3 linked regions of the Microbulbifer sp. A4B17 genome follow. The protein of the gene in region 1 interacts with the protein of each later gene in a pairwise test. Links are inferred from orthologs where the notes say so. Each region holds a gene or a part of one and is shown on either strand. Other genes may lie near its edges. The genes, in order: rho, yhbY and nusG.

Region 1 (4,188 bases):
TTGCCTGATAACAGCGCCGTATTACAACTGCCGCCGCTCAGTCTGTATATTCACATTCCCTGGTGTGTACGCAAATGCCCATACTGTGATTTCAACTCCCACCAGGCCGATAGAGATCGCGTTAACTCAGATTATGCCCTGCCGGAATCTGAATATGTGGAGCAGTTGCGCCTTGACCTGGTAAGCCAGCTGCCCTGGGTACAGGGGCGTAAATTGCAGTCCATATTTTTTGGCGGCGGCACACCGAGCCTGTTTTCCCCACAAGCAATTGGGAAGATCCTGGAAGGTGCCGAGCAAGTGGTCGGATTTGCGGACGATATCGAAATCACCCTGGAGGCTAACCCCGGCACTTTTGAACAGGCCAAGTTCACCGGCTACCGGGCTGTCGGGGTTAACCGCCTGTCCATTGGAGTGCAGAGTTTCGACTCCAACCAATTGCAGCAGCTGGGACGTATTCACAGCGGTGAAGAGGCCGAGAGTGCTCTGGCAATGGCGCGCCGAGCAGGCTTTGAGAATATTAACCTCGACTTGATGCACGGATTGCCCAAACAGACTGAAGAGGAAGCCCTCAATGATTTGCGTCGGGCAATTTCCCTGGCCCCAGAGCATATCTCCTGGTACCAGCTAACAATTGAGCCAAACACGGCATTTTACAGTGCGCCGCCGGTTACCCCCGGCTCGCAGATGATTGCCAGTATGCAGGGCAGTGGGCGAGAACTGCTCGCGTCGGAGGGTTATTGCCGCTACGAGGTGTCGGCTTACAGTAAATCCCAACTCGAGTCCCGCCACAATATTAACTACTGGTCTTTCGGAGACTATTTGGGTATTGGTGCCGGTGCTCATGGCAAGGTGACTCTGGTGGAAAGTGGACAAATTTTGCGCAGTCGACGTACTCGCACACCGAAGGATTACCTGTCCATTGGCAGGCAGCAACCAGGGTTGCTGCACAGCGCTTTATCTGAACCCCATACTGATCAGGTTGAGAGTGAGGATTTGCCGCTGGAGTTTCTGATGAATACCCTTCGCCTAGTGGGGGGGGTTCCCAGCGAGACTTTTACACATTACACCGGGTTGCCACTGTCTGAACTGCAAAAACAGTGGCCCACTCTGATAGCTATGGAGCTTGTGGAGTGTTTAGACGAGCGAATTGCCGCCAGTGCTTTTGGCTTTGACTATATCGATGAGGTCCTGCAGCGTTTCCTGGAACAGACGTAAGTCTGTTGGCAGGAGAGACTTGAAATCCCATTTTGCGCCCCAATTTTGAGGGCAATGGTGCATCGCAGCTGTAAAACCACTGCTGTGACCGTGAGAAGATGCGTTGGCTGTGCCCTCGCATCGAGAAACTAAAGAACAGGAATGCAATATGAGCGAGCACTCAATCATCAACGTATCTGACGCTGAATTCGAAGCAGAAGTTCTCAAAGCTGAAGGCCCTGTGCTGGTAGACTTCTGGGCACAGTGGTGCGGCCCGTGCAAGATGATCGCTCCAGTGCTGGAAGACCTGGCTGGCCACTACGGCGATAAGTTGAAGATCGTAAAAGTAGACGTTGATGCCAACAAAGAGAGCCCGGCAAAATATAATGTCCGCGGTATCCCCACACTACTGTTGTTCAAGGGTGGCAATGTAGAAGGCACTAAAGTCGGCGCATTGTCCCGCGCACAGCTGACTGAATTTATCGACAGCCAGCTGTAAGACTGTCGTTTCTATCCTGCAAAGGGGTAAATTTCTTTGCAGGATGGGAAACACCCGTTATACTGGCTGTAATTCTGAAATAGTTCAGCGGTCTTGAATTAAGTGAGACGAGCTGACAAAACGCCCCTCCACAGGGTCCCTGACCATCCCCGGTGCGTATACTCCTCGAGTTGAACTTGTTCTGATAATGCTCCATAAATTGATTATGGAGAGCATAAGTTTACTGAGTACTGTGGTCTTGGTAGAAAAAGGTACCTAGGTGTTTCGGGTAAATAGACGAGCTAATCTCTAATTATCAAACCCCTCCTCAAAATTTCAGGCGTGTCCGCGCCAAATGACAACAGAAACATTAATAAGCAATTGGTATGAATCTCTCCGAATTAAAAACCAAACCCATTGAAGAGTTGATTGAAATAGCCAAAGGCATGGGCCTGGAAAACCTGGCCCGTTCTCGCAAGCAGGATATTATTTTCAATATTCTCAAGCGACACGCCAAAAGCGGTGAAGATATTTATGGCGACGGCGTATTAGAAATCCTTCAAGACGGTTTTGGATTTTTGCGTTCTGCTGACTCCTCTTATCTCGCGGGACCGGATGATATATATGTATCTCCAAGTCAGATTCGCCGATTTAATTTACGTACGGGCGACTCAATTTCCGGAAAGATTCGCCCACCGAAAGAAGGCGAAAGATATTTTGCTTTATTAAAAGTTAACGAAATTAATTTTGACAAACCGGAAAACGCACGTAACAAAATTCTTTTCGAAAACCTCACTCCTCTCTTCCCCAACGATCGCCTCACCCTCGAGTGCGGAAACGGCTCCTCCGAAGACCTGATTGGTCGTATTATTGATCTTGTTGCTCCGATCGGAAAAGGCCAGCGCGGTTTGATTGTTGCGCCGCCGAAGGCGGGTAAAACGATTATGTTGCAAAATATGGCGCAAGCCATTACGCGCAATAATCCAGAATGCCATTTGATCGTATTGCTGATTGATGAGCGCCCTGAGGAAGTGACAGAAATGCAGCGCTCCGTGCGGGGTGAGGTTGTTGCCTCTACTTTTGATGAGCCACCGGCGCGTCACGTACAAGTAGCGGAAATGGTAATTGAAAAAGCCAAGCGCCTGGTAGAGCACAAGAAAGATGTGGTTATCTTGCTCGACTCTATCACCCGCTTGGCTCGCGCTTACAACACAACAGTTCCTAGCTCCGGTAAAGTATTAACCGGTGGTGTTGATGCCCACGCCTTAGAGCGTCCGAAGCGCTTCTTTGGTGCTGCGCGAAACATTGAAGAAGGCGGAAGTCTATCTATTATTGCTACTGCGCTTATCGATACCGGCTCGAAAATGGACGAAGTGATTTTCGAGGAGTTCAAAGGTACTGGTAATATGGAATTGCAGCTGGATCGCAAGATTGCTGAAAAACGCGTATATCCAGCCATTAATGTGCGCAGATCCGGCACTCGCCGGGAAGAGTTGTTAATGCCAGAGGGCGAGCTACAGCGCGTGTGGATTTTACGTAAGCTGTTACACGATATGGAAGATGTGGCATCGACTGAATTCCTAGTGGATAAATTGAAAGATTTCAAGACAAATGATGAATTCTTCCTATCCATGAAACGGAAATAATTGTTGTATATAAAGTTGCGTCTATAAAGGCGCTCTTTATTTACTTAAAGCAGAATAAGGCGGTTAATTGCGTCTATTACTGTTGAAAAGGCGAGCTATAAGGCATATAAAGTTCCACATTGTGGCGCTTGATATGGATTTTAGGCAACGCGCCTTACTGAATTGGCCCAGGAGTTTCTCCGAAAGGGCCAATCTCAAATGGTTAATCTGGTGGAGCTGGTTATCCATTTGTGACTGCACGACAGCCCACACACCTAGTGAGAACCTTTTGTGAATATCTATATTGGAAATCTGGCCTACGCGGTAACCTCTGACGACCTGCACGAAGCTTTCGGTGCATTCGGAGAGATCTCTCGGGCTACTGTTATCACCGACCGTGAGACTGGCCGCTCTAAAGGCTTCGGTTTCGTAGAAATGCCTAACGACGATGAAGCACGCAAAGCTATCGAAGAGATGAACGACCAGCCTATGTCTGGCCGTAACATCCGCGTTAACGAAGCTAAGCCTCGCGAAGATCGTCCGCGTCGCCCCCGCTTCTAAGCTGTTACAGGCTTATTATTTCCGCGGCTCGCAGCCCAGGCTTGCGAGCCGCGACTCCCTCCCTCCTCTCCCTGCATTCCAATTGGTGTGTTGTTACCTATCCTGCGCCTTCTGTTTTACACTGCGCTCTGGTTTATAGTCACGCCTTGTTAGCCCATGAAATATAAAGATCTACGCGACTTTATTAAGTTGCTGGAAAAGCGCGGCCTACTAAAACGAATCAAGCACCCTGTTGACCCCATTTTGGAAATGACAGAAATTTCCGATCGCGTATTGCGAGCTGAGGGGCCAGCGTTGCTGTTTGAGAGCCCGGTAGGCTTTGAGACCCCA
Region 2 (4,096 bases), 3.9 Mb from region 1 along the record:
CTTTGGGCTTGGCGGCCTGCGGAGGTGGTGGCAGTTCCGATTCCGATAGTGGGAGTGAGTCAGCTTCGCCGACTCCGGTTGGCGGTACCTGGGAAGTGGATAACTTTCTGCCGTCCACAACTTATGTAAATCGATGTGTTTCTCCCCGCAGCGGCACAGACCCTGCAACTGGCTCTGCTTATGCGGACGTAGCAGGCACTCGTGAGGACGAGAATAACTGGCTGCGCTCAATGAGTAATGAGCTCTACCTATGGTACGAAGAGATTGAGGACCAGGATCCAGCTAGTTTCGATGATTCTTTAGCTTATTTCGAAGAGCTGAAAACTTTTGCACTGACCCCCTCCGGTCGAGAAAAGGATCGATTCCATTACACGGTTCCATCGGATGAATGGTATTCACAAACCGAATCCGGAGTTTACGTTGGTTACGGTATTCAGTGGGCCCTGCTCTCCAGCACGCCACCACGTAAAGCGGTAGTCGCTTATCTGGATGAGGAAAGTGGTGGCGATTTGCCCGATATTATGACCCGTGGTGCAGAAGTTATCAGTGTGGACGGTGTTGATCTGGCCTACGGTGATGATGTCGATACCTTAAATTACGGCATGTGGCCAGAAAATGATGGTGAGTCCCACGTATTTGAAATAAGACCTTTAGGTTCTTCAACGATTGAGACTGTCACTCTGGTTGCATCACCTGTGCAATCTGATCCTGTTCAATATGTTAAAACTGAAGTGACAGATTCGGGCCGTAAAGTCGGGTATATGCTTTTCAATGATCATATTGCGACAGCGGAAGCGGAGCTGATTGATGCTGTTACTGAGCTTGAATCGGAATCTGTTGAAGAGTTAGTGCTTGACCTTCGCTATAACGGCGGTGGTTATCTCGATATCGCTGCAGAGTTAGCCTATATGATCGCAGGCGATAATACTGTGGGGCAGGTATTTGAAATTGCCCAGTTTAACGATCAGCATCCGGAAACTAACCCAATTACCGGAGCGCCATTGGATGGGACTCCATTCTATTCGACCGGTCTGGGCTTTGTTGATGAGTCGTTATACGGGGAAGAATTGCCGACTTTAAACCTGTCGCGGCTGTTTGTCCTGACTAGTGAAAATACCTGCTCAGCCAGTGAGGCCATTATCAATGGCTTGCGCGGAATTGATGTCGAGGTTATCCAGATAGGTGAGACTACCTGTGGTAAGCCCTATGGTTTTTATCCTTTGGATAATTGTGGCACCACTTATTTCACAATTCAGTTCTCCGGTGTGAATGCAAAAGGCTTTGGTGATTACTCCGATGGCTTTATGCCCAATGGTGATTACGGAACTGATGCCGATTTGCCTGGGTGTGTGATCGGTGACGATTTTGACAATCTCTTGGGTGATGCTGATGAAGCGCGCTTTGCTACCGCACTGAATTACATCGAGACCGGAGAGTGTGGAGATATTTCCACCAGTGCATTCTCCACATCAGGTGAAAGTGAAGATGCTCCCATTTTTAATGCGAGAGTGACCAAGGAAGTCTCTCGCAGTAACCGCATAATGGTGAAATAAAATGAAAATGGCAGCTTTGGCTAAACTTTGTGGTTTTGCATTGATGTGTCTTGGCTGCTCCTCCCAGCAAAATATTGAGACTGCACAACCGGCACTGTTACAGGAAACGAGCCCGGAGATTCAGGGCAAGTTGCAGGTGGCAGTTTCGCAAGCGCTGGGCGGGGTTAATGTGACCCTGGGCCCGAGGGTGTTTGTGGACAATACTATTTTGGTGATTGAGAATGATCCCAAAAAGATGGCTCTGATTGGCCGGGATATGGGGCGTCCGATCAAGTTTCAACTAGTCGGCAATGGTGAGAAATGCTGGTTGAGGCGATTGTCCAATGGAGAATCTTGGGAGTTGCCTGTGATGTGTAAGCCAGTTTCCACTGGTTGAGAAAAGAAAGGGGAGCATTAGCTCCCCTTTTTGTTTAACGCAGCAGGTTGGACTTGCGAATATCCGGCTTCTGCGCTGCGCGGAAAATCAGGGCAATCTTGCCGATTTCCTGTACCAGCTCGGATGAGGATTTTTCGCAAAGCTCACCAACGATTTGGTGGCGTACTTCCCGGTCGGCGATCATCAGTTTGACCTTGATCAGCTCGTGGTCTTCGAGTGCACGGTTCAGTTCTTCCATCACCCCCTCGCTCAGCCCATTGCCGGCTACGGTCACGACAGGTTTCAGATTGTGACCTAGAGAGCGAAGAGCTTTTTTGCGGTCGGCGGTTAAAGGCATACAATACTCCATTACCACTTTGTGGAATTCGATGTGGGAGCGGCCACAGACCGCGATCGTCGCCAGCGTTTGTTCGGCGGACCCGATCGCGGCCAGTGGCCGCTCTTACAATTAAGCTGTAGTGATTGTAGGCATTGTACCCGATGGGCCGATCTAAGAGCAGCCACCGTTGGCTGCGTGAACATTTTAATGACCATTACGTCAAACAGTCCCAGAAAGAGGGCTACCGCTCCCGTGCCAGCTACAAGCTGCAGGAGCTACAAAATAAGGACCGCTTATTCAAGCCGGGAATGACTGTTGTCGACCTGGGTGCGGCTCCAGGGGGCTGGTCCCAGGTAGCGATGGAGTTGGTAGGGCACAAAGGCAAGGTTTTGGCGTCAGATATATTGCCGATGGACCCGCTGGCCGGTGTGGACTTTGTCCAGGGGGACTTTACCGAGGAGTCGGTGCTCAGTGAACTGTTACAGCGCATGGGCGATGAACTGGCAGACCTTGTGATTTCCGATATGGCCCCCAATATGAGTGGGATACGCGATGTTGATCAGCCCGCCTCCATGTATTTGGTGGAACTGGCGGTCGATATGGCCCGGCAGGTACTTAAGCCCGGTGGCGCATTTGTTGCAAAGGTATTCCAGGGAGAGGGTTTCGACGAGTTGATCCGCGACTTGCGTGGGAGCTACAACAGTGTCGTAACTCGCAAACCTGGCGCTTCCCGCCCCCGTTCACGTGAAGTATACGTGGTGGCGCGAGGATTTAAGGGCTGAGAACATCGGCGTATTTCTAGTCTGACTCCCCATATGGTATAAGCGATACCTGTATCGGGGGCGAAGGCTGTTGACCCCCCGCACCTATACTGGTTTTATCCGGTATTGATGTGGCCGGCGTTGCCGGAATGAACGGATTTTGATTGCGAAAGCGAGAGGGCTATCCCTTTGAATGATATGGCAAAGAACCTGGTACTGTGGTTGATCATCGCAGCGGTACTGCTGATGGTTTTTCAAAACTTTAAACCGCAGTCACGGGATGAGGCTCTCAGTTACTCCGACTTTGTTCAGGATGTGCAGTCGGGCCAAGTTAAGAACGTGATCGTGGACGGCTTGGTAATCACCGGCGAGAAAGCCGATGGCAGCCGCTTCAAGACTATCCAGCCACAGATTATCGACGATGAACTCACCAATGAGCTGGTTCGCAGCAATGTGCAATTCGTTGGTCGCGAGCCTGAGTCACCGAGTATCTGGCAGCAGCTTTTGGTAGCCAGCTTCCCGATCCTGATTATTATCGCTGTATTTATGTTCTTTATGCGCCAAATGCAAGGCGGAGCCGGCGGTCGCTCAGGTCCTATGGCATTTGGTAAGAGCAAGGCGCGCCTGCTGGGCGAAGACCAGATCAAGACAACTTTTTCCGATGTTGCCGGTGTAGATGAAGCTAAGGAAGAGGTACAGGAGCTGGTCGAGTTCCTGCGCGATCCCACCAAGTTCCAGCGACTGGGTGGCAATATCCCCCGTGGCGTATTGATGTGTGGTCCTCCCGGTACCGGTAAGACCCTGCTTGCCAAAGCAATTGCCGGCGAAGCAAAAGTACCTTTCTTCTCCATCTCCGGTTCTGACTTTGTTGAGATGTTTGTTGGTGTGGGCGCTTCCCGGGTGCGGGATATGTTTGACCAGGCCAAGAAGCAGGCTCCCTGCATCATCTTTATCGACGAGATCGACGCTGTTGGCCGCCACCGTGGAGCCGGCGTTGGCGGCGGTCACGATGAGCGCGAGCAAACCCTGAACCAGCTGCTGGTTGAGATGGATGGTTTCGAAGGTAATGAGGGTGTGATCGTTATTG
Region 3 (4,031 bases), 350 kb from region 1 along the record:
CACCATCGGTCACGTTGACCACGGTAAAACCACCCTGACCGCTGCTCTGACCCGCGTATGTGCGGAAGTTTGGGGCGGTGACGCTGTTGCTTTCGACGGTATCGACAATGCACCGGAAGAGCGTGAGCGCGGTATCACCATCGCTACTTCTCACGTTGAGTACGAGTCCCCGACTCGCCACTATGCTCACGTAGACTGCCCGGGACACGCCGACTACGTTAAGAACATGATCACCGGTGCTGCTCAGATGGACGGCGCTATCCTGGTATGTTCCGCAGCTGACGGCCCCATGCCGCAGACTCGCGAGCACATCCTGCTTTCCCGTCAGGTAGGTGTACCTTACATCGTTGTATTCCTGAACAAAGCGGACATGGTAGACGACGAAGAGCTGCTCGAGCTGGTAGAAATGGAAGTTCGCGAACTTCTGGATCAGTACGAGTTCCCAGGTGACGACACTCCGATCATCGTTGGTTCCGCTCTGATGGCCCTGAACGGCGAAGACGACAACGAAATGGGTACTACCGCTGTTAAGAAGCTGGTAGAGACTCTGGACGAGTACATCCCTGAGCCAGAGCGCGCTGTAGATCAGCCGTTCCTGATGCCGATCGAAGACGTATTCTCTATCTCTGGCCGTGGTACTGTTGTAACTGGTCGTGTAGAGCGCGGTGTGATCAACACTGGCGACGAGATCGAAATCGTTGGTATCAAAGAAACCACCACTACTACCTGTACTGGTGTTGAAATGTTCCGCAAGCTGCTCGACGAAGGTCGTGCTGGTGAGAACATCGGCGCACTGCTGCGCGGCACCAAGCGTGACGAAGTAGAGCGTGGTCAGGTACTGGCTAAGCCGGGCTCCATCACTCCGCACACCAAGTTCGAAGCGGAAGTGTATGTACTGTCCAAGGACGAAGGTGGTCGTCACACGCCGTTCTTCAAAGGCTACCGTCCTCAGTTCTACTTCCGTACTACCGATGTAACTGGTGCGGTAGAGCTGCCGGAAGGTACTGAAATGGTAATGCCGGGCGACAACATTCAAATGGTTGTTACCCTGATCGCTCCGATCGCCATGGAAGACGGCCTGCGCTTCGCTATCCGCGAAGGTGGTCGTACCGTAGGTGCGGGCGTTGTTGCTAAGATCATTGAGTAATCTTTGATTTCTGCATCACAATATTCTATGTGGTGCACCAGGTGGGAGAGTTCCTGTAGCTCTCTCATCTTTGAGTGCGAAAGTGCTCACACTGTACAGGCCAGTAGTTCAATTGGTAGAGCACCGGTCTCCAAAACCGGGTGTTGGGGGTTCGAGTCCCTCCTGGCCTGCCATTTTTAATCACTCCGCTTAGATAAGCTTAGGGGTGTCGCAAAACCCTACTTGTCAGTGGGGCTTTTGTGTTTATGAGCGCTAAAAGATTATCTATAGTGCGCTAAGGGCTTCTTATATGAATGCTAAAACAGAAGCGAAAACCTTTCGTCTTGACGGTCTGAAGTGGTTGTTAATAGTGCTGCTGGTGGGCGGTGCTGTTGCAGGCAATTCATATTACGCCGAATTCCCTTTGTTTTACCGAGTGTTGGCAGTAACTGCCATCTGTCTGGTAGCTCTGGTTGTGGCTGTAAATACCGCCAAAGGCAATGCGTTGTGGCAACTGTTGCGCGAAGCGCAAACTGAAGTCAGGCGTGTGGTTTGGCCGACCCGCCAAGAAGCAACCCAGACCACAGCGATTGTGGTTGTTTTCGTGTTGATTATGGCGCTTATCTTGTGGGCGCTTGATTCGGCTCTGGGTTGGGCGGCTTCCAAATTTATCGGCTAAAGGTTGATACATGTCAAAGAATTGGTATGTGGTCCAGGCTTACTCGGGCTATGAGAAGCGTGTCGCCAGCTCCCTGAAAGAGCGCATTGAGCTGAACGAAATGGACCACCTGTTTGGTGAGGTCCTGGTTCCCACGGAAGAAGTGGTTGAGATGCGCGCAGGACAAAAGCGTAAGAGTGAGCGCAAGTTTTTCCCGGGCTATGTCCTGGTAGAAATGGAATTGAATGACGATACCTGGCACTTGGTGAAAGAAACTCCCCGAGTACTGGGTTTTATCGGCGGTAAGGCGGATAAGCCAGCCCCGATTACTGACCGCGAAGCGCAGGCTATCCTGAATCGCATCGACGATTCCGCCGATAAGCCCAAGCCCAAGACTCTGTTTGAACCCGGTGAAATGGTTCGGGTTATCGACGGTCCGTTTAATGATTTCAACGGTGTGGTTGAAGAGGTTAACTACGAGAAGAGTCGCTTGCGAGTGGCTGTATTGATCTTCGGACGTTCCACCCCGGTTGAACTGGAGTTCAGTCAGGTAGAGAAGACCTGATTCCAGTATAAATTTTTTGCCCCCTTTCGCCGCGAGGTGGAAGGGGGTTTTCGCGTCCCCGAAAAATGAGTTTTCATTTCGGGGTTCGGGGAGCTTGCCCTTAAACCTTATGGCTGAGTGGCAGGCGTTAATACCCAACTAGAGGAGAGCTGTAATGGCTAAGAAAGTAGAAGCTTATATCAAGCTACAAGTTAAGGCCGGCCAGGCCAACCCGAGTCCGCCCGTTGGTCCCGCACTGGGCCAGCACGGTGTGAACATCATGGAATTCTGTAAGGCGTTCAACGCCCAGACCCAGAGCCTTGAGCCTGGTCTGCCAGTTCCAGTTGTAATCTCTGTATACAACGACCGCTCTTTCACCTTCATCATGAAGTCGCCGCCCGCCGCTGTACTGCTGCGCAAGGCTGCCAAGATCAAGAGCGGTTCCGGTCGTCCGAACACTGAGAAAGTGGGTAAAGTAACCCGCGCTCAGCTGGAAGAGATCGTAGAAATGAAGAAAGCAGACCTGACTGCATCCGACTTGGACGCGGCCGTGCGCACTATCGCCGGTTCCGCTCGCAGCGCCGGTATCGAAGTGGAGGGTCTCTAAGTGGCTAAATTGAGCAAGCGTCAGCGCGTAATCGCTGAGAAAGTTGAAGCTGGTAAGGCTTACGGCATCGAAGAAGCCGTAGCTCTGCTGAAAGAGCTGTCCAACGTTAAGTTTGCAGAAACTGTAGACGCTTCTGTAAACCTGGGTATTGACCCACGTAAATCCGACCAGGCTGTTCGCGGTGCCACCACTTTGCCGCACGGTACTGGTAAAGAAGTTCGCGTAGCTGTTTTCACCCAGGGTGCTAACGCTGACGCCGCTAAAGAAGCGGGCGCTGACTTGATCGGTATGGACGAGCTGGCTGCCGACGTTAAAGCAGGCAAGATGGACTTCGACGTAGTAATCGCTTCCCCCGATGCGATGCGCGTTGTAGGTCAGCTGGGTCAAATCCTCGGCCCGCGCGGCCTGATGCCGAACCCGAAGACTGGCACTGTAACTCCAGACGTTGCTACTGCGGTTAAAAATGCCAAAGCTGGTCAGGTGCGTTTCCGCGCTGACAAAGGTGGCATTATCCACGGTGGTATCGGTAAAGTTGCTTTCGATGCGAACTCTCTGAAAGAGAACCTGGAAGCTCTGGTTGCCGACCTGAAGAAAGCCAAGCCGGCTTCTGCAAAAGGTGTATATCTGAAGAAGATCACCCTGAGCACCACTATGGGCCCGGGTCTGGTTATCGATCAGTCTTCCTTGAACATCTAAATATCACTGCGGGGTGTGATCACCTCTCAGTAAATCGAACTTTGGGGTCCACCTGAATGCTTTGGCAGAAGGTGGGCCGTCAAAGACCGTAGGTGTCAGGTGCGTTGAGGTTTAGCGTGTCTGGCTTAATCCGAACTTCGGCCAGGTTGGCCATTGAGAGGTTCGAGCCTACGCAGACGGTGTCGCCCAAACCAGTATTTTTACTGGATTTGAGCTTTATGCACCGGAACGGATCGGACGTTTAAGTCCGGTTTTTTTCAAATCCAGGAGTGACACTATGGCTATTGGACTCGAAGACAAGAAAGCGATTGTCGCAGATGTCCAGCAAGCTGCTGAAAGTGCTCTGTCTGCGGTTGTTGCGGATTCCCGCGGCGTAACCGTGAATGACATGACCACTCTG

The links.
Region 2: the proteins of rho (region 1) and yhbY interact in binary tests that used the Escherichia coli proteins (3 or more experiments, as listed by UniProt). The link is inferred for Microbulbifer sp. A4B17 from one-to-one orthologs.
Region 3: the proteins of rho (region 1) and nusG interact in binary tests that used the Escherichia coli proteins (3 or more experiments, as listed by UniProt). The link is inferred for Microbulbifer sp. A4B17 from one-to-one orthologs.

What each region holds. Positions count from the first base shown.
Region 1 is NZ_CP029064.1:242,282-246,469, forward strand. Bases 1,199-4,188 are described here. They hold rho (transcription termination factor Rho), read left to right. Parts: upstream 1,199-2,058; coding sequence 2,059-3,318; downstream 3,319-4,188. Other genes in these bases: hemW (radical SAM family heme chaperone HemW), read left to right, coding at 1,199-1,215; trxA (thioredoxin TrxA), read left to right, coding at 1,364-1,693; BTJ40_RS01205 (RNA-binding protein), read left to right, coding at 3,589-3,858; ubiD (4-hydroxy-3-polyprenylbenzoate decarboxylase), read left to right, coding at 4,015-4,188. Outside these bases: rdgB (RdgB/HAM1 family non-canonical purine NTP pyrophosphatase), read left to right, coding at 1-8; more of hemW, read left to right, coding at 1-1,198. UniProt on the Escherichia coli protein: Facilitates transcription termination by a mechanism that involves Rho binding to the nascent RNA, activation of Rho's RNA-dependent ATPase activity, and release of the mRNA from the DNA template.
Region 2 is NZ_CP029064.1:4,127,979-4,132,074, reverse strand. The notes cover bases 616-3,513. They hold yhbY (ribosome assembly RNA-binding protein YhbY), read right to left. Parts: upstream 2,267-3,513; coding sequence 1,964-2,266; downstream 616-1,963. Other genes in these bases: ftsH (ATP-dependent zinc metalloprotease FtsH), read left to right, coding at 3,208-3,513; rlmE (23S rRNA (uridine(2552)-2'-O)-methyltransferase RlmE), read left to right, coding at 2,410-3,030; BTJ40_RS18215 (hypothetical protein), read left to right, coding at 1,555-1,929; BTJ40_RS18220 (S41 family peptidase), read left to right, coding at 616-1,553. Outside these bases: more of BTJ40_RS18220, read left to right, coding at 1-615; more of ftsH, read left to right, coding at 3,514-4,096.
Region 3 is NZ_CP029064.1:588,516-592,546, forward strand. What follows is about bases 750-3,582. They hold nusG (transcription termination/antitermination protein NusG), read left to right. Parts: upstream 750-1,815; coding sequence 1,816-2,349; downstream 2,350-3,582. Other genes in these bases: tuf (elongation factor Tu), read left to right, coding at 750-1,147; secE (preprotein translocase subunit SecE), read left to right, coding at 1,437-1,805; rplK (50S ribosomal protein L11), read left to right, coding at 2,504-2,935; rplA (50S ribosomal protein L1), read left to right, coding at 2,936-3,582. Also shown: more of tuf, read left to right, coding at 1-749; more of rplA, read left to right, coding at 3,583-3,631; rplJ (50S ribosomal protein L10), read left to right, coding at 3,909-4,031. UniProt on the Escherichia coli protein: Part of the processive rRNA transcription and antitermination complex (rrnTAC). The complex forms an RNA-chaperone ring around the RNA exit tunnel of RNA polymerase (RNAP).